One region of the Paenibacillus sp. FSL R5-0923 genome, then DNA from elsewhere that is predicted to be linked to it. Evidence: a T-box and tRNA genes for the amino acid it is inferred to sense, from the RefSeq annotation. Region 1 holds a T-box; the other regions hold tRNA genes.

What was found. A T-box is a leader RNA that pairs with one kind of tRNA and senses whether it is charged. The one in region 1 lies ahead of ileS (isoleucine--tRNA ligase), so its partner is inferred to be a tRNA-Ile.
Region 2: it encodes a tRNA-Ile, which carries the amino acid that the T-box ahead of ileS (isoleucine--tRNA ligase) is inferred to sense. The anticodon was not compared.
Region 3: it encodes a tRNA-Ile, which carries the amino acid that the T-box ahead of ileS (isoleucine--tRNA ligase) is inferred to sense. The anticodon was not compared.

What each region holds. Positions count from the first base shown of each region.
Region 1 is NZ_JBBPAT010000001.1:2,427,238-2,435,372, forward strand. Features, by position in the region: gene MKX35_RS10765 (cell division protein SepF) at 1-87, shown strand, start outside; gene MKX35_RS10770 (YggT family protein) at 122-361, shown strand; gene MKX35_RS10775 (YlmH family RNA-binding protein) at 371-1,153, shown strand; gene MKX35_RS10780 (hypothetical protein) at 1,239-1,409, shown strand; gene MKX35_RS10785 (DivIVA domain-containing protein) at 1,381-1,893, shown strand; T-box leader at 2,134-2,408, shown strand; gene ileS (isoleucine--tRNA ligase) at 2,784-5,876, shown strand; gene MKX35_RS10795 (DUF5665 domain-containing protein) at 6,212-6,502, shown strand; gene MKX35_RS10800 (TraR/DksA C4-type zinc finger protein) at 6,932-7,657, opposite strand; gene lspA (signal peptidase II) at 7,904-8,135, shown strand, end outside.
Region 2 is NZ_JBBPAT010000001.1:1,434,698-1,442,832, reverse strand. Features, by position in the region: rRNA gene MKX35_RS06400 (23S ribosomal RNA) at 1-1,740, opposite strand, end outside; tRNA gene MKX35_RS06395 (tRNA-Ala) at 1,912-1,987, opposite strand; tRNA gene MKX35_RS06390 (tRNA-Ile) at 2,008-2,084, opposite strand; rRNA gene rrf (5S ribosomal RNA) at 2,130-2,246, opposite strand; rRNA gene MKX35_RS06380 (16S ribosomal RNA) at 2,371-3,928, opposite strand; gene MKX35_RS06375 (hypothetical protein) at 4,287-4,517, opposite strand; gene MKX35_RS06370 (stage II sporulation protein M) at 4,770-5,381, opposite strand; gene pdaB (polysaccharide deacetylase family sporulation protein PdaB) at 5,490-6,293, shown strand; gene MKX35_RS06360 (PPK2 family polyphosphate kinase) at 6,344-7,165, opposite strand; gene MKX35_RS06355 (KinB-signaling pathway activation protein) at 7,381-7,971, opposite strand; gene gerD (spore germination lipoprotein GerD) at 8,101-8,135, shown strand, end outside.
Region 3 is NZ_JBBPAT010000001.1:610,965-619,099, forward strand. Features, by position in the region: gene MKX35_RS02650 (PucR family transcriptional regulator) at 11-1,105, opposite strand; tRNA gene MKX35_RS02655 (tRNA-Lys) at 1,255-1,327, opposite strand; tRNA gene MKX35_RS02660 (tRNA-Tyr) at 1,333-1,418, opposite strand; tRNA gene MKX35_RS02665 (tRNA-Phe) at 1,428-1,500, opposite strand; tRNA gene MKX35_RS02670 (tRNA-Asp) at 1,567-1,644, opposite strand; tRNA gene MKX35_RS02675 (tRNA-Thr) at 1,658-1,733, opposite strand; tRNA gene MKX35_RS02680 (tRNA-Val) at 1,767-1,842, opposite strand; tRNA gene MKX35_RS02685 (tRNA-Met) at 1,851-1,927, opposite strand; tRNA gene MKX35_RS02690 (tRNA-Ser) at 1,958-2,049, opposite strand; rRNA gene MKX35_RS02695 (23S ribosomal RNA) at 2,132-5,060, opposite strand; tRNA gene MKX35_RS02700 (tRNA-Ala) at 5,200-5,275, opposite strand; tRNA gene MKX35_RS02705 (tRNA-Ile) at 5,297-5,373, opposite strand; rRNA gene rrf (5S ribosomal RNA) at 5,419-5,535, opposite strand; rRNA gene MKX35_RS02715 (16S ribosomal RNA) at 5,660-7,217, opposite strand; gene MKX35_RS02720 (pro-sigmaK processing inhibitor BofA family protein) at 7,520-7,777, opposite strand; gene MKX35_RS02725 (DUF2508 family protein) at 7,821-8,072, opposite strand.

The sequences.
Region 1 (8,135 bases):
TTTATGTGCACGCCAGATACCGTTGAAATTCAAGGTGCCATTACGGAAATCCTAGGTGACGATCCAGACTATAACAGAATGAGGTGAATGAGCTTTGCCCCAAATTGATTACATTATTGATATGCTGTTTAATATTTATTTTTACATGATTATTTTCTACGTACTGATGTCGTGGTTACCAAACGTTCGTGAGAACTTTATCGGAGAACTGCTGAGCAAGCTTGTTGAGCCGTATTTGACACCATTTCGTCGGTTTATTCCGCCACTCTTTGGTACGCTTGATATTTCCCCGATCATTGCACTATTCGTCTTGGAATTTGCGGCAGGTGGACTCAAATCCATTTTGCACTTAATTTTTTAGGCAGAAGTGATGAAGACAGAAGTTTACGGGCATTTTCATCCCGATGAAAGACAATTTGTGGACAAGGCTTGGGAATGGGTTACCCATGCTGGAGAATATCATGAGACGAAACTGACCGAATTTCTAGATCCGCGCCAAGGATTTATTCTGCAAAGTCTGGTCAATCGACATCCAGATGTTATCGTTAGATGGGAAGGCGGCCACCCTGAGGCAGAGCGGAAGCGAGCACTCATTGCGCCTGATTACCGTGATCTGGATCATGAGGACATGGAGCTGAGCGTTCTTGCGATAACCTCTGGTGAGCAAAAGTTTCTGGCGTTAGAGCATGGGGACTACATGGGCTCTATTCTGGGTCTTGGAGTAAAACGTGGAAAAATCGGTGATATTCATGTTCTGGACGATGGTTGTCATGTGGTAGTAGCTGCAGATATTGCAGATTATTTAGACATGAATTTAACTGGAGTACACCGAATACAGGTGAGCACGGAGGTATTGCCACTTTCTGCCTTGCGTAATAGTGAGGTGAAGCTGGAAATGATGGATTTGACTGTAGCGTCCCTACGATTGGATGGCATAGCCGCAGATGTAACACGGCTTAGCCGAAGCAAAATTCTTGCTCCCATCAAGGCTGGGCGCGTTCGGGTAAATTGGAAAGTGGAAGAAGACCCTTCCTGCGGACTTAAAGATGGTGACATGGTATCTATTCAAGGATTTGGTCGATTCAAGGTTCTAGAGGTTGGTAGTTTGACGAAAAAGGGCCGATACCGTGTTCAGGTTGGTAAATTTGTGTGAATCCCTTGCAGGAATCCGGCTTTACTTGTCGAAATTGATTATTTCGAGGGAATCAAACATTTTTAAAGCAGGACGCCGATATTTTATGAAAGAGGCGAACCATGAATGGCAGTTGGAACGTCGATACATCCTCTGCCTTTACTTGAAGTACAGTCTTTCTTCTTTGTCTGCTGCGCAGGTATGGTTCAGAGACTTAGAAGGTCCGAAATTTCTAGGAGGTGCACAGCATGCCATTAACACCGCTCGATATACATAACAAGGAGTTCTCTCGGAGACTTCGCGGTTATGATGAGGACGAGGTCAACGAATTTCTGGATCAAGTAATTAAGGATTACGAAAGTGTCATCCGTGAGAACAAAGAGCTGCAGAATCAGCTTTTGTCCATTCAAGAGCGTTTAGATCATTTTGTGAATATTGAAGAGAGTTTATCGAAAACGATCTTAGTCGCTCAGGAAGCGGCGGATGATGTGAAGAACAACTCCAAGAAGGAATCGCAGCTCATTATCAAAGAAGCGGAAAAGAACGCGGATCGGATTATTAACGAAGCGTTATCCAAATCCCGTAAGGTTGCTATTGAGACTGAAGAATTGCGTAAGCAAGCTTCGATCTATCGCACTCGTTTCCGCACATTGGTGGAAGCACAGCTCGAGCTGTTGTCACAGGATGACTGGAATGCCTTGGAGAGTCGTGAGGCAAGCGAGAGCGTAACTTTTAAGGATGATGTTCTACATCGTATCTAATGCATTATGATGAATGAATGCTGCTTGAATTTATAGGGGGGAATTCCCTCTAATTTATAATTTCATGCTATAATCGGCTAAATAGAGGGAGTATTCCCTCTATTTTTATTTTCCGCTAAAATCGATCATAATAAAGTATTCCGCCTGCACAGGTATACTCCTAATTGCGGATTTGGCTAGCGGTTGTTGACATTTAGACTTAAAAAGTCTATAAATAGAACATATCTGTATAATGTTTATATGTATTCGATGACGGGACAAGTACGACAAGGTAACGTTCTCCAGAGAGTCGGCGATTGCTGAGAGCCGATTGTTCGAACCCTGCCGGAAGATCTTCCCCTAGAAGTTAAGCTGAAGCGTTGATCGTGCGTAAGCTTAGCCGTCCGCCGGACGTTACACCGGACCTGTGCATGAGATTTACGCGCAGGACTGAGATTGTGCTGAATACACTCCCCTTAAGGATGTGCTCATGCGCAGAATTAGGGTGGTATCGCGAGCGTTGTCTCGCCCCTTTGGGGGTGGGATGACGCTTATTTTGTTGTTCCGGGGCGGGCCATCCCCCTAAATCCCCCTTTCTAAGGGGGACCCCAAGGGCTGCCGCCCTCTGGACACCCGTAATGTAAAGCCTCGTGCAAATGGGTACGGTGGTGGAAGCGAACGGACTCATGTGGCTGAAGGAGCGGCCCTTCTTAGGCTCCCCTGGCGGGTTCGCCTGCGGGGCCTTCACTGCTAGAGCAGACCGGCGTTTCACTCGCCGGTCCCAGTGGCACCCCGAACCCAGTGCTGCCCTGCGGGATCGCGGCTCGGGTACCGAAGGCAAGAGCTGAACCAGACTGCCCAAGGATCGAAAAGAGCTTTACAGACTAAACCATGAAAGGATTGACCATCACATGCAAAAAGTAGATGTCAAAGAAAAAGCGCGGGCAAGAGATGTCCGCATACTGAAGAAATGGAGCGACGAAAATACGTTCCGTAAATCGATGGAGAATCGTGAAGGACGTCCGAACTATGTATTTTACGAAGGTCCTCCAACAGCGAACGGTGCACCGCATATCGGGCACGTGCTGGGCCGTGTAATCAAGGATTTCATCGGTCGTTACCAAACGATGAAAGGTTACCGCGTGGTACGTAAAGCGGGCTGGGATACACACGGTTTGCCAGTAGAACTAGGCGTACAAAAGAAGCTTGGCATCTCCGGCAAACAAGAGATCGAGGAATATGGCGTAGAAAAATTCATTCAGGAATGTAAAGACAGCGTCTTCGGTTATGAGAAGCAATGGCGCGAGTTTACAGAGGGTATCGGATACTGGACGGATCTAGATAATCCTTACGTAACTTTGGATAACACATATATCGAGAGCGTGTGGAACATCTTGGCTACTGTGCATGACAAAGGGTTGCTCTACCGCGGACATCGGGTTAGTCCTTACTGCCCAAGCTGTCAGACTACCCTAAGCTCCCATGAAGTAGCCCAAGGCTACAAGACCGTCAAGGATCTCAGTGCGACTGCAAAGTTCAAACTGGATGACAGTGGAGACTACGTACTAGCTTGGACGACTACACCTTGGACGCTGCCAGCACATATGGCGTTAGCCATGAACCCTGACATGGATTATGTACGTGTACAACAAGAAGACGGTATCTACATTGTTGCCAAAAATTTGGTGGAGGAAGTAATGAAAGGCGAGCACACAGTCCTTTCTACACATAAAGGTTCCGAGTTTATCGGCAAAACCTACGCTCCTCCATTCGGATACATCAAGGCAGAGAAAAGCAATGTCATCGTAGGTGCTTCCTTCGTTACAGATTCCAGTGGTACTGGGATCGTACACATGGCACCAGCGCATGGTGAAGATGACTATAAGACTTGCCGCGAGAACGGCATCAGCTTCGTGAACGTGGTTGATAATTCCGGTAAGTATACGGATGTAGTATCTGATTTTGCTGGACGCTTCGTGAAAGATTGCGATTTGGATATCGTTAAAGCTTTGTCTGAAAAAGGACTGCTTTACGGCAAAGAAAAATACGAGCACAGCTATCCGTTCTGCTGGCGTTGTGATACACCACTCTTGTACTACGCAACAGACAGCTGGTTCATCAACACTACAGCGATCAAAGATCAGCTGATTGCTAACAACAACAGTGTAGATTGGTATCCTGATCATGTACGTGAAGGCCGTTTCGGGAAGTTCCTGGATGAACTGGTGGATTGGAATATCAGCCGTAATCGTTACTGGGGCACACCGCTTAATGTTTGGGTATGTCAAGAAACGGGCAAAGAGTTCGCTCCACACAGCATTGAAGAACTGAGAGCGATGGCGATTGGCGATGTACCTGAGGATATCGAGCTGCATAAGCCTTTTGTAGATAAGATCAAGCTACGCAGTCCTTTCAGCGAAGGGGCAGAGATGGTTCGCACACCAGAAGTTATCGATGTTTGGTTCGATAGTGGTTCGATGCCATTTGCGCAAAGTCATTATCCATTTGAGAACGAGGATAAGCTGAATGATCAATATCCAGCGGATATGATCTGTGAAGGGATCGACCAGACACGTGGATGGTTCTACAGCTTACTAGCTGTATCTACCTTGTTTAAAGGTAAAGCTCCATATAAAGCTGTTATTGCTCACGGTCATATCCTTGATGAGAATGGTCAAAAAATGTCCAAATCAAAAGGCAATGTTATTGATCCTTGGGATATCATGAACGATTACGGCACGGATGCTTTCCGTTGGGCGATTCTATCCGATAGTGCACCGTGGAATAACAAACGTTTCTCTCGTGGTCTTGTAGGGGAAACCAAATCGAAAGTTGTAGATACACTGGTGAATACGCATGCGTTCTTGACGCTTTATGCCGGCATCGATGGTTATGATCCTGCCGATCATCCTTTTAAAGTATCGGAACATAAGCTGGACCGCTGGATTTTGTCCCGTCTGAACAGCTTGATTCTTTTGGTAGACAAAGGACTTACAGTAAATGACTTCGTGAATACATCCAAAGGCATTGAGAACTTTATAGATGAGCTGAGCAACTGGTATATCCGTCGTTCCCGTGACCGTTTCTGGGGTAGTGGTCTAGGTGAAGATAAGCTGGATGCTTACCGTACACTGACCCATGTGCTTTTGAAGACAGCGTCTTTGATGGCTCCATTTACACCGATGTTGTCTGAAGATATCTTCACGAACCTTGGCGGCGGAGAAAGTGTGCATTTAGCAGATTATCCGGTTGCTGATGAGAGCTTGATCGATAAAGAGCTGGAAGAGGATATGGAAAGTGCGAGACAAATCGTTGAGCTGGCGCGTAACGTGCGTAACGAAACAGGCATTAAGAATCGTCAACCGCTGTCTGAGCTGATCGTTTCGATGAACCGTGACTTCCATTTGGCTGAGTATGAAGAGATCATCAAAGACGAGATCAACATCAAGAACATCGTGCTAGAGACTAGCGATAGTGGATTTGTTGACTTCACACTCAAGCTGAATCTTAAAGTTGCCGGTAAAAAATACGGTAAAAACGTCGGCTTCCTGCAAGGCTTCCTAAAAGCTTTGGACAGTGACTGTACCCGCAAAGCGGTGCAAGATGGCTCAATCGCGATTGCGACGCCAGAGGGAGAAGAACTGGTGATCACTTCTGAAGAGCTACTCGTTGAAAAAGAAGCTAAAGCAGGTTTCGCCGCAGCTTCCGGATATGGAATTACGGTTGCGCTCAATACCGAAATCACACCTGAGCTTGAACAAGAAGGCTGGGTTCGTGAGATCATTCGTGCGGTTCAAGATTACCGTAAACGTTTGGATCTGCCGATCGAGAAACGGATCGCACTCACGCTGAGTGTAGACGATGAGCTTAAAGCAGCAGTTACAGCCTTTGAGAATGTATTGCGAGACAATGTACTTGTGACTACGGTTGATTTTGGCGGAGAACACGCTTTTGAAACGGTAGATGTCGGTGGTAAATCCATCGGTATCCATATTGAAGTGTAAATCTGCATTACCTGTCCCAAAACAGCATATACTAGCGGCACAAGTGTAAACAGAGAACTTCTGTTTATGCGGGAAATATAGTCTTTATATTTCGCCCGCGAAAATAACGAGCCTCGTGCTCAAGGAGATGTATTCTCTTTGACCGGGCTCGTTTACTTTGTGGCGAATATAGACGTATGAGAGGAGCTGTGGCTGTGGAGGATCAGAAGAACAGAATCTCCGTCAAGACATCCGGCAACAAGAACAGCCCAGATAAGGGAGCGGAGAAAAAGGTTATTCCTGAGGAAAACCCTGAGCGTTTAACAGCAGATCATCGCAATCCAGAAGACATTCCACTGGAAGAAAAAATGAATACAATGTATCGATTAACCTTTGAATGGGCCCATATCTTAGAGAAATCACGAATTTATCAGTATACGGAGCTGTTATATTCACCTTGGACTCTAATTTGGAAAAATATTTTATATGGAGCGGCTCGTGGAGTAGGGATCGCGCTTGGCTTTACTTTTTTTGCGGCAACGATCATCTATGTTCTTCAGGTTCTTGGAGCCTTGAATCTACCGATCATCGGAGATTATATTGCGGATATTGTACGAATTGTACAACGTCAGCTGGAATTCAAATAGCTTGTTAAGGCGAAGCCGTCTTTATTTGGTTTGTTGAAGGGATTAGGGTTCGGTCAATCTTCTTTGGTGGATTTATCCAACCTTGGGCTTCTATGTTTCTCCCCAGTCCGTACCTTTCCTTTTTTATTCTTTGGAGAGGGCAGCGCTGCTTTTTTTCCTCGTGTATGATGCGTAAGCCTCTCATTAATAATAAATATCGTCGGTCATCTTCATGACTAAGTTGTTGTACATTTTTAAAATAGTCGTGATTCACTTACGTTACACTCCTTGTATGTCGATTTCAGAATCCGTTAGATCAGTTTACCAGCTGAATCTGAACATTTTCTTAACAAAATGACATAGCGCAGAAAATATAAAAAAAACAGCGGGCCATTCCACAATGAAACTGGAACCGCTCGCTGTTCATTTTTTTGTATGGGGACGATGCTTTTACTCCTCGCCTTCGAGCGGATCAAGCATGTAACTTCCCTCGCTACTATCCTTGTAACGCTCGTAGCTACGTCCCGGTACTACAACTACATTGTTGCCTGTAATATCGGTGGCGATAAAGTTCTCCCAAGGCTCTACGCAGCCTTCAAGCTCATCGGCTTCAATCTCCATATCATTATAGGAGTCAATGTTGCTGCCCTCCGCCATGGCGGGGGAATCGGAGTTGCCATAGCTTTCTACAATTTGCCAGGCATCCTCACCGTCAAAGCCGTTTTGATCCTCTCGTTCATCGAGACTCGTACGCCCAAATGGAGGAGACAAAAATTCTTCTTCAATGGGCCGAGTAAAAGGTGCATTTTGACGTGGGGCATGCTCTTTACAATAAAGCGTGGAGGGAATAGCGGATAGACGCTCAAAAGGGATCGGTTTACCGCTAGCTTTACATATCCCATAGGTGCCTTCATCCATAGCGTTGAGAGCAGCTTCAATATCATCCAGCTCATGCTCGTCCCGCTCTAGCAGTGAAATATCCATGGAGCGGTTATACAAATCGGTGGCTGCATCGCCAGGATGGTTGTCATTCTCGGAAAGTTCTCCGGTGCCATCCCGCATGGATTCCTGTAAACCGTAATTTTCATTATTCTGAAGCCTGTGCTGAATAGTATCACGGTCTTTTTCTAATCGGGCGCGTAGCTCTGAGAGCTGCTGTACTGTCAGGTGCGTCATGATGAGTAAGCTCCTTTCTGTACTTTTTTAAGAATCCTTCCGACAAACCGATTTGCACCGGATGGTTCTTTGTTAGGTTGACCTGAGAGGCGTTATTTTAGCGATGGAAAATAGTCCCCAAGATTAAGCGCCCGAGAGGTGTCACGCAATAGACGATCTTCTAAGGGCTGTGCTACAATATACAAGTCTTATAACAGTATTCGTACCGCATTTGGCGGGAAAAATAAGAACGGAGTGACAACTTCTGTGGTGTACTATTTGATTGCTCTTATTGTATTTTTGGTGGATCAGGGAACGAAGTATCTCATTGCCACACGTCTTGAACTTGGAGAACAGATTCCGGTGATCGGGAATTTCTTCCTAATTACCTCACATCGTAATCGCGGGGCTGCTTTTGGGATTCTACAAGGTCAGCAATGGTTCTTCTTTTTAGTTACGGTTGTAGTGGTTGCAGGTATCGTTTGGTACTTGAACAAAA
Region 2 (8,135 bases), 990 kb from region 1:
TACGGGGTCATTTTGCCGAGTTCCTTAACGAGAGTTCTTCCGCGCGCCTTAGAATTCTCTTCTCGCCTACCTGTGTCGGTTTGCGGTACGGGCACCTTCTCCTGGCTAGAGGCTTTTCTTGGCAGTGTGAGATCATGACCTTCGCTACTGTAATTTTCGCTCCCCATCACAGCCCAGCCTTAATGATGTGCGGATTTGCCTACACATCAGCCTCACTGCTTAGACGGACATATCCATCAGTCCGCGTCACTACCCTCCTGCGTCACCCCATCGCTCATAGCGGATTACGGTGGTACAGTAATTTCAAACTGTTGTCCTTCGACTACGCCTTTCGGCCTCGCCTTAGGTCCCGACTTACCCTGAGCGGACGAGCCTTCCTCAGGAAACCTTGGGCTTTCGGCGGATCAGATTCTCACTGATCTTTTCGTTACTCATACCGGCATTCTCACTTGTATGCTGTCCAGCGCTCCTTACGGTACACCTTCAACCCACATACAACGCTCCCCTACCCCAGATACATACGTATCTAGCCATAGCTTCGGTGGTGTGTTTAGCCCCGTTACATTTTCGGCGCAGAGTCACTCGACCAGTGAGCTATTACGCACTCTTTCAATGGTGGCTGCTTCTAAGCCAACATCCTGGTTGTCTGTGCAACTCCACATCCTTTCCCACTTAACACACACTTGGGGACCTTAGCTGATGGTCTGGGCTGTTTCCCTTTTGACAATGGATCTTAGCACTCACTGTCTGACTCCCGGCAATAAGTATATGGCATTCGGAGTTTGACTGAGCTTGGTAATCCTTGCGGACCCCGCACCCAATCAGTGCTCTACCTCCACTACTCTTATACCGAGGCTAGCCCTAAAGCTATTTCGGGGAGAACCAGCTATCTCCGAGTTCGATTGGAATTTCTCCGCTACCCCCACCTCATCCCCGCATTTTTCAACATGCGTGGGTTCGGGCCTCCAGTGCGTGTTACCGCACCTTCACCCTGGACAGGGGTAGATCACACGGTTTCGGGTCTACGTCCACATACTCAATCGCCCTATTCAGACTCGCTTTCGCTGCGGCTCCGTCTTCTCGACTTAACCTTGCATGTTAAACGTAACTCGCCGGTTCATTCTACAAAAGGCACGCCATCACCCATTAATAGGGCTCTGACTTTTTGTAAGCACACGGTTTCAGGTTCTATTTCACTCCCCTTCCGGGGTGCTTTTCACCTTTCCCTCACGGTACTGTTTCACTATCGGTCGCCAGGTAGTATTTAGCCTTAGCAGATGGTCCTGCTGGATTCATACGGGGTTTCACGTGCCCCGCACTACTCGGGATCCGTCTCGGAGAGAACACAGTTTAGGTTACAGGGCTTTTACCTCTATCGCGGGCCTTTCCAGACCTCTTCACCTACCATATTCCTTTGTAACTCCATGTGAGACGTCCCACAACCCCTAAGAGCAAGCTCTTAGGTTTAGGCTGTTCCGCGTTCGCTCGCCGCTACTGACGGAATCACTATTGTTTTCTCTTCCTCAGGGTACTTAGATGTTTCAGTTCCCCTGGTCTGCCTCTACATCTCCTATGTGTTCAGAGATGAGTAACTGCGAATTACCACAGCTGGGTTTCCCCATTCGGACACCCCCGGATCAAAGCTTGCTTACAGCTCCCCGAGGCAGTTTCGTTGTTCGCCACGTCCTTCGTCGGCTCCTGGCGCCTAGGCATCCTCCGTGTGCTCTTATTAGCTTAACCTTGATTTTTCCGCAGGAAAATATCATACAATGACATTCTCTTTTGGAATCATCTCACTAATAACATTTACTTGTTTACACAAGTTGCTAAAAGATGTTCTAAAACGCAAATTCGTTTCGGTATCCAGTTTTCAAGGATCAATGTTTAAAGAAGGTATTGAATTAAAAATTATGGTGGAGCCAAGCGGGATCGAACCGCTGACCTCCTGCTTGCAAGGCAGGCGCTCTCCCAGCTGAGCTATGGCCCCATAAAAGATATAAAGTTATATGGTGGGCCTTGGTGGACTCGAACCACCGACCTCACCCTTATCAGAGGTGCGCTCTAACCAACTGAGCTAAAAGCCCATATAACATATATAACATTGTGAATCAACCAAAGAATGGTTGTCCGCTTGGCGGCGTCCTACTCTCCCAGGACCCTTCGGTCCAAGTACCATCGGCGCTGGAGGGCTTAACGGTCGTGTTCGGGATGGGTACGTGTGGAACCCCTCCGCTATCGCCACCAAACGTATATGAAAGAGACTTACTCTTTCAAAACTGAACACGAGTGAGTGTTCGAACCCGAAGGTTCTATTGTGGAAGTTTAACTTCCGATTTGAATGTCTTCATTGCAGAAGACGATTCTCCATAGAAAGGAGGTGATCCAGCCGCACCTTCCGATACGGCTACCTTGTTACGACTTCACCCCAATCATCTACCCCACCTTCGGCGGCTGGCTCCCTTGCGGGTTACCCCACCGACTTCGGGTGTTGTAAACTCTCGTGGTGTGACGGGCGGTGTGTACAAGACCCGGGAACGTATTCACCGCGGCATGCTGATCCGCGATTACTAGCAATTCCGACTTCATGCAGGCGAGTTGCAGCCTGCAATCCGAACTGAGACCGGCTTTGATGGGATTGGCTTCACCTCGCGGTTTCGCTTCCCGTTGTACCGGCCATTGTAGTACGTGTGTAGCCCAGGTCATAAGGGGCATGATGATTTGACGTCATCCCCACCTTCCTCCGGTTTGTCACCGGCAGTCACTCTAGAGTGCCCAACATTACTTGCTGGCAACTAAAGTTAAGGGTTGCGCTCGTTGCGGGACTTAACCCAACATCTCACGACACGAGCTGACGACAACCATGCACCACCTGTCTCCTCTGTCCCGAAGGCCGCCACTATCTCTAGTGGATTCAGAGGGATGTCAAGACCTGGTAAGGTTCTTCGCGTTGCTTCGAATTAAACCACATACTCCACTGCTTGTGCGGGTCCCCGTCAATTCCTTTGAGTTTCAGTCTTGCGACCGTACTCCCCAGGCGGAGTGCTTACTGTGTTAACTTCGGCACCAAGGGTATCGAAACCCCTAACACCTAGCACTCATCGTTTACGGCGTGGACTACCAGGGTATCTAATCCTGTTTGCTCCCCACGCTTTCGCGCCTCAGCGTCAGTTACAGCCCAGAAAGTCGCCTTCGCCACTGGTGTTCCTCCACATATCTACGCATTTCACCGCTACACGTGGAATTCCACTTTCCTCTTCTGTACTCAAGTCACCCAGTTTCCAGTGCGACCTCAGGTTGAGCCCAAGGTTTAAACACCAGACTTAAATGACCGCCTGCGCGCGCTTTACGCCCAATAATTCCGGACAACGCTTGCCCCCTACGTATTACCGCGGCTGCTGGCACGTAGTTAGCCGGGGCTTTCTTCTCAGGTACCGTCACTCCGATAGCAGTTACTCTACCGGACGTTCTTCCCTGGCAACAGAGCTTTACGATCCGAAAACCTTCATCACTCACGCGGCGTTGCTCCGTCAGACTTTCGTCCATTGCGGAAGATTCCCTACTGCTGCCTCCCGTAGGAGTCTGGGCCGTGTCTCAGTCCCAGTGTGGCCGTTCACCCTCTCAGGTCGGCTACGCATCGTCGCCTTGGTGGGCCGTTACCCCACCAACTAGCTAATGCGCCGCAGGCCCATCCCTCAGTGACAGATTGCTCCGTCTTTCATTCTTTCTTCAGGAGAAAAAAGAAATTATCCGGTATTAGCTACCGTTTCCGGTAGTTATCCCAGTCTAAGGGGCAGGTTGCCTACGTGTTACTCACCCGTCCGCCGCTAAGTCATTTTGAAAGCAAGCTTTCAAAATGACTCCGCTCGACTTGCATGTATTAGGCACGCCGCCAGCGTTCGTCCTGAGCCAGGATCAAACTCTCCAATTAGTATTGAAAAGAGCGATATGCTCATTTTGAAACATCTGACGAGAAAATTAATTCTCTAATTTTGGATTTCACTTTCGTGATTTCCCACTCACTCGTTGTTCAGTTTTCAAAGATCAATGTCTCTCATTTCGTCGTCGTTGTTTGTCAGCGGCGACCTTTATAATATATCACAGTGTTTCGTTGTTTGGCAAGTCTTTTTTTTGAAAAAGTTTTTTTCAACTTTTCTTGCCTTCCGCTTCCCTTTTACACAAGCAAAAGGAGCGCGAGATATAATTTATCACGAGCACTCCTTTTTAGTCAAGCTATTTTATTAAAAAATCTTAAATTCATATAAGACTCTTGCATTTACCGCTTATCCTTAGTGTTTATACTGAGAAGAACGTCCACCCCACGCATACTTGGAAAGCTCTTTCTGAGGAGCAAAACGAGCATACATACGAAATACAGTCTTATATCTATTGGCGATGGCATGCCTGATATTTTGGTCCAAGCGCTGATCGCTCAAATCTAACAGCATCTCATCAAGTTCTTTCCGCAAAACATAATCCAGTTCCTTGCATTCTTTTTCGTTGAACAACATTCCCAACATATGCTTGGCCTCCTTCATGAAGTTGCAAGTAACACATTCACTAAAACCAAAAACCCCTTGTACATAATTAGTTAGTCCATCTCATGGAGAAAGCTGCCTTAAGATCCTCTTACACTAGATTAACCGGAGTACTCTTTTTATAACCATAATTATTAAAAATTCCCTTTATGGTTTCGTCACGATTATATACTTCTGACCTTTAGGCAATCCTTGGATGAATAGCTTTAATGTTATGCTCCATTCTCGGAAGTTTTATGATAAAAGAGAAAAAGTTATTGTGCTTTCAATGATGGCTGCAACAAATAACAGGATTATTGTCCAAATAGATGCCGTAAGTGTTTGACGCATGAACGAAGACCAATCAACACCTCTGTTCACTTTTTTAGTGGATGAGCTAAACAGACTTGCAACTACTTTCCCGCCGAACTGAAGTCCAAATGCACAAGCAATAATGATTGCTGGAATCTCTATAATCCCATGTGGCAGCAGTCCTTTTACTATTAGTTCGAATAAATCCTGTCCTTGCAGTGCTGATAAATGAATCAGATAGCCGATAACCGCTCCGTTAATAAATAAGAATATGGCTGGCAGTATACCGAACAGCGCCCCTAAAAATATGATAAGAACACCCTTGATGCTGTTATTCAAAAATATAAATACAAAGAAGCTCCATTGCGGATTAGAAGAATCTCTAAGGTTGCCACTGATTTCACTGAGCCCCTCTAATTGCTGAACCAATAGCTTTTCCAGACTGCTAGTAGCTACCCACCCTATAACCGCTCCTACTGCGAACAGCAGACAGGATAGCAATAAAGCCTTCCGGATCGTTTTTAGATCTTTAATAAACGTGAAGAACGACAACATAAATACCCTCCTGAAATTGTGATCTCTGTTTCTTAGGTCATAACCTTGCGGTACGAGCATACATTTAGAACAAACAAGCATTTCGCATGGGAGAGGAGCGCTGTCATTATGAATTCTTTTTATGTATTCAGCGGCAAAAAGATTAAACGATTCATCTATATCTTCGCCGCTGTGCTTCTTGCTGCTGGAGTTGTCTATGTCGAGAGGGGAAACATAACCGTTTTTTCTGAATCCGGACCTTCCGCGATCTACAGTGTACCAACAGAGAAGAAGCTGATTGCCCTGACCTTCGATATTAGCTGGGGGGAGAAAAGACCCGAACCAATTTTGAAGGTACTTGAAGACAAGAAAGTGGACAAAGCCACCTTCTTCCTATCGTCTCCATGGAGTAAGACTCACCCAGACATTGTAACTAACATTAAGAATGCAGGTTTTGAAATTGGAAGTCATGGTCATAAACACGTCAATTACAGCACACTAAGCAACGAAGAAATTCGTACACAGATCTCAACGGCTCACACCGTACTTACCGAATTAACCGGCACTGAACCTAATTTGATTCGTATGCCTAATGGAGATTTTGACAAAAGAGTCCTTCAGGTTGCCAACGATCTCGGTTACAAGGTCATTCAATGGGATACAGACTCCCTGGACTGGAAGAACATCGGCGTAGACAATATCGTGAAGCGTGTAACGACAAAAGCGCATCCAGGTGATATCGTCCTTCTACATGCCAGTGATTCCTGTAAACAAACACATGAAGCACTTCCACTCATTATCGACGAGCTCCGCAGACAAGGTTATGAATTCGTTACCGTCTCTGAGCTGATTAGTCAAAGCAACACCGAAGGTAAAGAAGTACGCGACTCAGCTTCACTGAGTAATGCCATTGAGGACGCAGCTGGGCTGTAAAAACATATTCAATCTCTGGTGCCGTAATGGATGTTGATCTGTCCAAAGGATTAATGACGTGGAGAAATGAGTTCCGATATGTCAGGTGTGGGGGTATTCAGCTTCGGATAGCTCAGATCCAGACTCTCCAGTGTCTTTACAACGATGGATAAGGTCAAATAGTTGCGGTACCATTGATGATTGGCAGGTATCCAGTACCAGGGTGCTTTATCTATGCTAGATTCCTTGAAGACATCTTCATATGCTTCTTGGTAATCATCCCAATACTCCCGCTCCTGGAGATCACTTGCATCGAATTTCCAATGTTTTTTGGGATCTTCAAGCCGTTCCTTAATCTTCTTCAGCTGCTTCTCTTTAGAAATATGCAGAAAAAGCTTGATAATTGTCGTCCCCTCTTCCACCAGCATTTCCTCGAACTGCCGTATGTAACGAAAGCGACGCTTCAAGTCATCCTTTTTTAACCCTCCGTGTACCCGTGGTACCAATACATCTTCATAATGCGAGCGGTTAAATGCAGAGATATATCCCTTAGGGGGTGTCTTCTGATGAACCCTCCATAGAAAATCATGAGCCTCTTCCTCTAGAGATGGTTTCTTGAAGCTGGTCACTATAAATCCTTGTGGATTAATGCCTGAAAAAATATGCTTAACCGTGCCATCCTTACCGCTGGAATCCATTCCTTGCAGAATAACAAGCAGCGAATGCTTTTTCTGAGCAAACAAAATATCTTGGAGCTCTGCCAAACGTGCTTTAAGCTCTTCTGTTTTGGCTTCTACTTCTTTTTTGGATTTAAAAACACCTGTGTCGTCCGGATCCAGCTTGTTAAGCCGGATTTCTTTTGTGTCTTTTATCATATAGCGCTTGATGTCCATATATTCCCCTCCTGAAAGTTTTGTAAAGCATATACATCATCGGGACGCTTCGTACAAAACTTACTTCGAAAGCATACGCTTAGTTTTGTGAGCGTATCGTTCTTTAAGATTAACCTCTACAATCAGATTTTAATCGTTAAGATACAGTTAGAGCAAAAAACCCCGTCTTCTGAGATCAGAGCACGGGGTTCTTTGTTTAGTGCCTTCCCCATTCATTATCCGGCTGCCGGCTTCAGAATACGGTGTAGCATCAAAATTTGGAATGCATTACAAGCGATAAGCGGAACAACAATAAATACCGTTGCACTATCAACACCTATACGAAGCACGCCAATAACTTCCACAATTGAAATAGCTGTCATAAAAAAGAGGGTTGGAATCAAAGCTGAGATGTTTGTACTTTTTACTTTGAAATAAGACACAATAATAGCTGCTAGCAAAATAACGATTCCTAATATTAGATCAGACATAACATTTCTTTCCCCACCAACGACGGTACGCAAAAAAATCAGTTCAAGCAATGCGAGCACAGAAAGCACTAGTTGTATGTATTTCCAAACCTTTTGTGGAAAAACGCCGTTGCCCATATAATTCAAAATCAAATAGGCAAAAAAACCAAGTTGCGAATAAACGCTTACAAGCATACCGTAGCCAAGCAGAATCAGCGGGTATAAAAAGAAATCCCCGACACTTTTGAAATCAATCTTACCATTTACGAATTGCAGTGCCAGACCAGCGATTACAGCCCCACCCGCTCCTATAAGGAGGGTAGTCCAAAATAAATGAAACCATTTTTTTATACTCAGCCAATTCACCTCCTCTTGTCAGATTTATTTTACCAAGGATACCGACAAAACACCATTACACCCACAACATAAATGTGATCTAATTCGGCATAATACATCTAGAGAATCCTATAAAGGAGGGCAGCGCCAATGAAATGGAGATTTATCGGATCTGTGGGTTTGGC
Region 3 (8,135 bases), 1.8 Mb from region 1:
CACAAAAAACCTATTTCCTTTTCGTCACTTTATACAAAAGCATAGTAAGCTTAACAATAGCAGCGTCCCCAAAGCTTCGTACATCTGCTCCGGTCTCTTGTTTTATCTTATCCAGACGGTAAAGCAGCGTATTTCGATGGATATACAACTTCTTGGCGGTTTCACTTACATTACAGTCCATCTCAAAAAAGGTCTCCAAAGTCAGCAGCATTTCTTTATCTGATAGTACAGAGGAGTAGTCACCAATTTGTCCAAGTAACTGTTTGCGGCGTACATCAGGAATGCTGTTAACCAGACGTTCCAAATGCAGTTCCCAAGGTAAATGAATATACTCTCCTACTTGAAAAATACGACCGAGTACAATCGTCTCCCTGAGCAAAGCTACAGATCCAGTCAATCCCTTAACAGGGACTATAGCCGGAGCTACTGCCAAATGGAATACCCCTACCCATTCACTAGCTATCAGCTCATGTAACCCCATACTAGTCTGTGCTAGAAGATCATCTACACTCTCTTCTTCATCATCCTTATCATCCCCGCCCGTAAGTAATTCTTTACGAGCTAAAATTAACCATTCCTTCTCTTGAAGGGGAATGAGCAGAATTTCGTTCTCAAAATAGCTACGCAGTAATTTCATCAGTGAACGATAAGAGATCTGTGGACTATGGGCAATCTCACTACTTAGGAGGAATGGAATCATATCTCCGAACAGACGTCCCTTTAGGGTGATCTCATCGGGAATTTCAGTGTCATTCTTCTCTTGCTCTAGCTCCGTGTTCAACCAAGCGCCAAGCTGCCGTGCCTCCACTTCACCTTCTTCTCTAAGCCCTGTAGCTTTAAGTGCAATAGCAAAATTTCGAACTGCATAGTTGACCAGTTGTACTTCCAGAGAGGTGAGCCCCTCCATTTCTACCCAGACAGCGGTTATACGTCCGTCACTCTCATACAAAGGTGCCCAGAGATGACCCTCATGGATTACCAGCTGATCCTGTCCTTCTAATCCCATGCTAAAAAGAGAAGCTGAATGCTGCCTCCCTAACTGCTTGATTCCGGTTCTCTTTCCGGTGAGCTGCTCTAATTTTTTCCGCAATGTCTCACTATCCATAGTCACCATGCTCCACCACTTTTGCTCTTTTCGCCTATTTTAGCATATTCTCTTATATTATGTTAATCGCTACAGTAGCGCGCTACTATAATACAACCATAAAACACAAAAAAAGCCACCACCATAAGGTGATGACTTTCTGTTTGGGATGAGCCATGAAGGACTCGAACCTTCGACACCCTGATTAAAAGTCAGGTGCTCTACCAACTGAGCTAATGGCTCATAAATGGTGGGGGATGATGGATTCGAACCACCGAACACGTACGTGAGCAGATTTACAGTCTGATGCGTTTGGCCACTTCGCTAATCCCCCAGGGAAAAGTGGCTCGAGACGGATTCGAACCGCCGACACGAGGATTTTCAGTCCTCTGCTCTACCGACTGAGCTATCGAGCCATATTAAATTGACATAAAAATAAAGTGGTAGCATTAAACTTCCCACCCTAGTCTTGTGGAAAAAAATGGCGGAACCGACGAGATTCGAACTCGCGATCTCCTGCGTGACAGGCAGGCATGTTAGGCCAACTACACCACGGTTCCGCATTGATAATAATGGTGCCGGCGAGAGGACTTGAACCCCCAACCTACTGATTACAAGTCAGTTGCTCTACCAGTTGAGCTACACCGGCACGGTGTAAAAAGTAAATCTAAAAAAGTAATAATGGTGGAGGCTGAGGGGATCGAACCCCCGACCCTCTGCTTGTAAGGCAGATGCTCTCCCAGCTGAGCTAAGCCTCCAGGTATTATGGTAGCGGCGAAGGGGATCGAACCCCCGACCTCACGGGTATGAACCGTACGCTCTAGCCAGCTGAGCTACACCGCCACAATAATTAGAAATGCTATGGATTGAAAATGGCGGAGAGAGTGGGATTCGAACCCACGCACCGCTTACGCAGTCTAACCCCTTAGCAGAGGGTCCCCTTATAGCCACTTGGGTATCTCTCCAAACGATATCAGTACCACAGCAATCCAAACAGGAATTTGACTCCCTGAAAACTGAATCCGAATTGAATTTGCGTTCTAAGTATAGGATAAGCCCTCGACCGATTAGTATTGGTCAGCTCCATGCATTACTGCACTTCCACCTCCAACCTATCTACCTCGTCGTCTTCAAGGGGTCTTACTAATTGGGAAATCTCATCTTGAGGGGGGCTTCACGCTTAGATGCTTTCAGCGCTTATCCCGTCCGTACGTAGCTACCCAGCCATGCTTCTGGCGAAACAACTGGTGCACCAGCGGTACGTCCATCCCGGTCCTCTCGTACTAAGGACAGCTCCTCTCAAATTTCCTGCGCCCACGACAGATAGGGACCGAACTGTCTCACGACGTTCTGAACCCAGCTCGCGTACCGCTTTAATGGGCGAACAGCCCAACCCTTGGGACCTACTTCAGCCCCAGGATGCGATGAGCCGACATCGAGGTGCCAAACCTCCCCGTCGATGTGGACTCTTGGGGGAGATAAGCCTGTTATCCCCAGGGTAGCTTTTATCCGTTGAGCGATGGCCCTTCCATGCGGTACCACCGGATCACTAAGTCCGACTTTCGTCCCTGCTCGACTTGTAGGTCTCGCAGTCAAGCTCCCTTATGCCTTTGCACTCTTCGAATGATTTCCAACCATTCTGAGGGAACCTTGGAACGCCTCCGTTACTCTTTAGGAGGCGACCGCCCCAGTCAAACTGCCCGCCTGACACGGTCCCCGTACCCGGTAAGGGTACTAGGTTAGAACCTAGATACGATCAGGGTGGTATCCCAACGGCGCCTCCACCGAAGCTTGCGCTCCGATTTCTACGGCTCCCACCTATCCTGTACAGATCGTACCCAAATTCAATATCAAGCTGCAGTAAAGCTCCATGGGGTCTTTCCGTCTTGTCGCGGGTAACCTGCATCTTCACAGGTATTAAAATTTCACCGGATCTCTCGTTGAGACAGCGCCCAAGTCGTTACGCCATTCGTGCGGGTCAGAATTTACCTGACAAGGAATTTCGCTACCTTAGGACCGTTATAGTTACGGCCGCCGTTTACTGGGGCTTCGGTTCATAGCTTCGGGTTACCCCTAACCACTCCCCTTAACCTTCCAGCACCGGGCAGGCGTCAGCCCGTATACTTCGCCTTGCGGCTTCGCACAGACCTGTGTTTTTGCTAAACAGTCGCTTGGGCCTTTTCACTGCGGCCCCCTCGTGCTATTCACACTACCGGGGCACCCCTTCTCCCGAAGTTACGGGGTCATTTTGCCGAGTTCCTTAACGAGAGTTCTTCCGCGCGCCTTAGAATTCTCTTCTCGCCTACCTGTGTCGGTTTGCGGTACGGGCACCTTCTCCTGGCTAGAGGCTTTTCTTGGCAGTGTGAGATCATGACCTTCGCTACTGTAATTTTCGCTCCCCATCACAGCCCAGCCTTAATGATGTGCGGATTTGCCTACACATCAGCCTCACTGCTTAGACGGACATATCCATCAGTCCGCGTCACTACCCTCCTGCGTCACCCCATCGCTCATAGCGGATTACGGTGGTACAGTAATTTCAAACTGTTGTCCTTCGACTACGCCTTTCGGCCTCGCCTTAGGTCCCGACTTACCCTGAGCGGACGAGCCTTCCTCAGGAAACCTTGGGCTTTCGGCGGATCAGATTCTCACTGATCTTTTCGTTACTCATACCGGCATTCTCACTTGTATGCTGTCCAGCGCTCCTTACGGTACACCTTCAACCCACATACAACGCTCCCCTACCCCAGATACATACGTATCTAGCCATAGCTTCGGTGGTGTGTTTAGCCCCGTTACATTTTCGGCGCAGAGTCACTCGACCAGTGAGCTATTACGCACTCTTTCAATGGTGGCTGCTTCTAAGCCAACATCCTGGTTGTCTGTGCAACTCCACATCCTTTCCCACTTAACACACACTTGGGGACCTTAGCTGATGGTCTGGGCTGTTTCCCTTTTGACAATGGATCTTAGCACTCACTGTCTGACTCCCGGCAATAAGTATATGGCATTCGGAGTTTGACTGAGCTTGGTAATCCTTGCGGACCCCGCACCCAATCAGTGCTCTACCTCCACTACTCTTATACCGAGGCTAGCCCTAAAGCTATTTCGGGGAGAACCAGCTATCTCCGAGTTCGATTGGAATTTCTCCGCTACCCCCACCTCATCCCCGCATTTTTCAACATGCGTGGGTTCGGGCCTCCAGTGCGTGTTACCGCACCTTCACCCTGGACAGGGGTAGATCACACGGTTTCGGGTCTACGTCCACATACTAAGTCGCCCTATTCAGACTCGCTTTCGCTGCGGCTCCGTCTTCTCGACTTAACCTTGCATGTTAAACGTAACTCGCCGGTTCATTCTACAAAAGGCACGCCATCACCCATAGATAGGGCTCTGACTTTTTGTAAGCACACGGTTTCAGGTTCTATTTCACTCCCCTTCCGGGGTGCTTTTCACCTTTCCCTCACGGTACTGTTTCACTATCGGTCGCCAGGTAGTATTTAGCCTTAGCAGATGGTCCTGCTGGATTCATACGGGGTTTCACGTGCCCCGCACTACTCGGGATCCGTCTCGGAGAGAACACAGTTTAGGTTACAGGGCTTTTACCTCTATCGCGGGCCTTTCCAGACCTCTTCACCTACCATATTCCTTTGTAACTCCATGTGAGACGTCCCACAACCCCTAAGAGCAAGCTCTTAGGTTTAGGCTGTTCCGCGTTCGCTCGCCGCTACTGACGGAATCACTATTGTTTTCTCTTCCTCAGGGTACTTAGATGTTTCAGTTCCCCTGGTCTGCCTCTACATCTCCTATGTGTTCAGAGATGAGTAACTGCGAATTACCACAGCTGGGTTTCCCCATTCGGACACCCCCGGATCAAAGCTTGCTTACAGCTCCCCGAGGCAGTTTCGTTGTTCGCCACGTCCTTCGTCGGCTCCTGGCGCCTAGGCATCCTCCGTGTGCTCTTATTAGCTTAACCTCGATTTTCCCTAAGAAAAATCTCACTAATAACATTTACTTGTTTGCACAAGTTGCTAAAAGATGTTCTAAAACGCAAATTCGTTTCGGTATCCAGTTTTCAAGGATCAAGTTTAAAGAAGGTATTGAATTAAAAATTATGGTGGAGCCAAGCGGGATCGAACCGCTGACCTCCTGCTTGCAAGGCAGGCGCTCTCCCAGCTGAGCTATGGCCCCATAAAAGGATATAATGTCATATGGTGGGCCTTGGTGGACTCGAACCACCGACCTCACCCTTATCAGAGGTGCGCTCTAACCAACTGAGCTAAAAGCCCATATAACATATATAATATTGTGAATCAACCAAAGAATGGTTGTCCGCTTGGCGGCGTCCTACTCTCCCAGGACCCTTCGGTCCAAGTACCATCGGCGCTGGAGGGCTTAACGGTCGTGTTCGGGATGGGTACGTGTGGAACCCCTCCGCTATCGCCACCAAACGCATACGAAAGAGACTTGCTCTTTCAAAACTGAACACGAGTGAGTGTTCGAACCCGAAGGTTCTATTGTGGAAGCTTAGCTTCCGATTTGAATGTCTTCATTGCAGAAGACGATTCTCCATAGAAAGGAGGTGATCCAGCCGCACCTTCCGATACGGCTACCTTGTTACGACTTCACCCCAATCATCTACCCCACCTTCGGCGGCTGGCTCCCTTGCGGGTTACCCCACCGACTTCGGGTGTTGTAAACTCTCGTGGTGTGACGGGCGGTGTGTACAAGACCCGGGAACGTATTCACCGCGGCATGCTGATCCGCGATTACTAGCAATTCCGACTTCATGCAGGCGAGTTGCAGCCTGCAATCCGAACTGAGACCGGCTTTGATGGGATTGGCTTCACCTCGCGGTTTCGCTTCCCGTTGTACCGGCCATTGTAGTACGTGTGTAGCCCAGGTCATAAGGGGCATGATGATTTGACGTCATCCCCACCTTCCTCCGGTTTGTCACCGGCAGTCACTCTAGAGTGCCCAGCCTTACCTGCTGGCAACTAAAGTTAAGGGTTGCGCTCGTTGCGGGACTTAACCCAACATCTCACGACACGAGCTGACGACAACCATGCACCACCTGTCTCCTCTGTCCCGAAGGCCGCCACTATCTCTAGTGGATTCAGAGGGATGTCAAGACCTGGTAAGGTTCTTCGCGTTGCTTCGAATTAAACCACATACTCCACTGCTTGTGCGGGTCCCCGTCAATTCCTTTGAGTTTCAGTCTTGCGACCGTACTCCCCAGGCGGAGTGCTTACTGTGTTAACTTCGGCACCAAGGGTATCGAAACCCCTAACACCTAGCACTCATCGTTTACGGCGTGGACTACCAGGGTATCTAATCCTGTTTGCTCCCCACGCTTTCGCGCCTCAGCGTCAGTTACAGCCCAGAAAGTCGCCTTCGCCACTGGTGTTCCTCCACATATCTACGCATTTCACCGCTACACGTGGAATTCCACTTTCCTCTTCTGTACTCAAGTCACCCAGTTTCCAGTGCGACCTCAGGTTGAGCCCAAGGTTTAAACACCAGACTTAAATGACCGCCTGCGCGCGCTTTACGCCCAATAATTCCGGACAACGCTTGCCCCCTACGTATTACCGCGGCTGCTGGCACGTAGTTAGCCGGGGCTTTCTTCTCAGGTACCGTCACTCCGATAGCAGTTACTCTACCGGACGTTCTTCCCTGGCAACAGAGCTTTACGATCCGAAAACCTTCATCACTCACGCGGCGTTGCTCCGTCAGACTTTCGTCCATTGCGGAAGATTCCCTACTGCTGCCTCCCGTAGGAGTCTGGGCCGTGTCTCAGTCCCAGTGTGGCCGTTCACCCTCTCAGGTCGGCTACGCATCGTCGCCTTGGTGGGCCGTTACCCCACCAACTAGCTAATGCGCCGCAGGCCCATCCCTCAGTGACAGATTGCTCCGTCTTTCATTCTTTCTTCAGGAGAAAAAAGAAATTATCCGGTATTAGCTACCGTTTCCGGTAGTTATCCCAGTCTAAGGGGCAGGTTGCCTACGTGTTACTCACCCGTCCGCCGCTAAGTTATTTTGAAAGCAAGCTTTCAAAATAACTCCGCTCGACTTGCATGTATTAGGCACGCCGCCAGCGTTCGTCCTGAGCCAGGATCAAACTCTCCAATTAGTATTGAAAAGAGCGATATGCTCATTTTGAAACATCTGACGAGAAAATTAATTCTCTAATTCCGGATTTCACTTTCGTGATTTCCCACTCACTCGTTGTTCAGTTTTCAAAGATCAATGTCTCATCTTTCGTTGTCGTTGCTTGTCAGCAGCGACCTTTATAATATATCACAGCACCTTTGTTTTCGTCAAGCGTTTTTTTAATTTCTTTTTTTCGCTTACCGTTTCAGCAAGTTGTTAATCAACATCTTGTCCAAAGGGGCGAGACTTAATGTATCATATTTTTCAAACTCACGTCAAGCATTAAAACAAAATAATTCTTAATCCTATTAACATTACTACGCCTGGAAGACCAAGAACCGTTACTGCGCCTATGGTTGCGGGATTCAGGGGAATATGAACTTGTGTGATTAAACCCGAGAAATTCACTACATATATCGCGAGCGCAGCCAGTACCAAATGAGCTCCGAACAGACTAAGCCATCCAAAGCCAAGTTTTTTCCGGAATACAATTACACTTAACAATACAACCGATATGACCAGTACTCCTATAGCTAACATTCTTAGCATGTTGATCCCTCCTATATCTCCATTTGGTTAGCGCCTACATCTGACTGCTATTTAATCCAATGCTCTTTGCATGTTTGAGATGTATCTGATACTTACGCTCTGCTGCCTCTAAAATATAAATAGCATAATCAATTTGATCTTGACCCAACGCTTCATCAAACATTAGGTACGCTCTCTCCCACTCAGATTGCGCCTTACGAACCTCCAGCAACGTTTCCCAGCCCTCCGTATCTTTTCTACCCTGTTCTTCATCTGCTCCCCGCCACAATGAGGTCCACCATCCCATTACTCATTCCTCCTCAGAATAATTTCGATGCAAAATTACATCTCGTTATTCTCATTCATATCG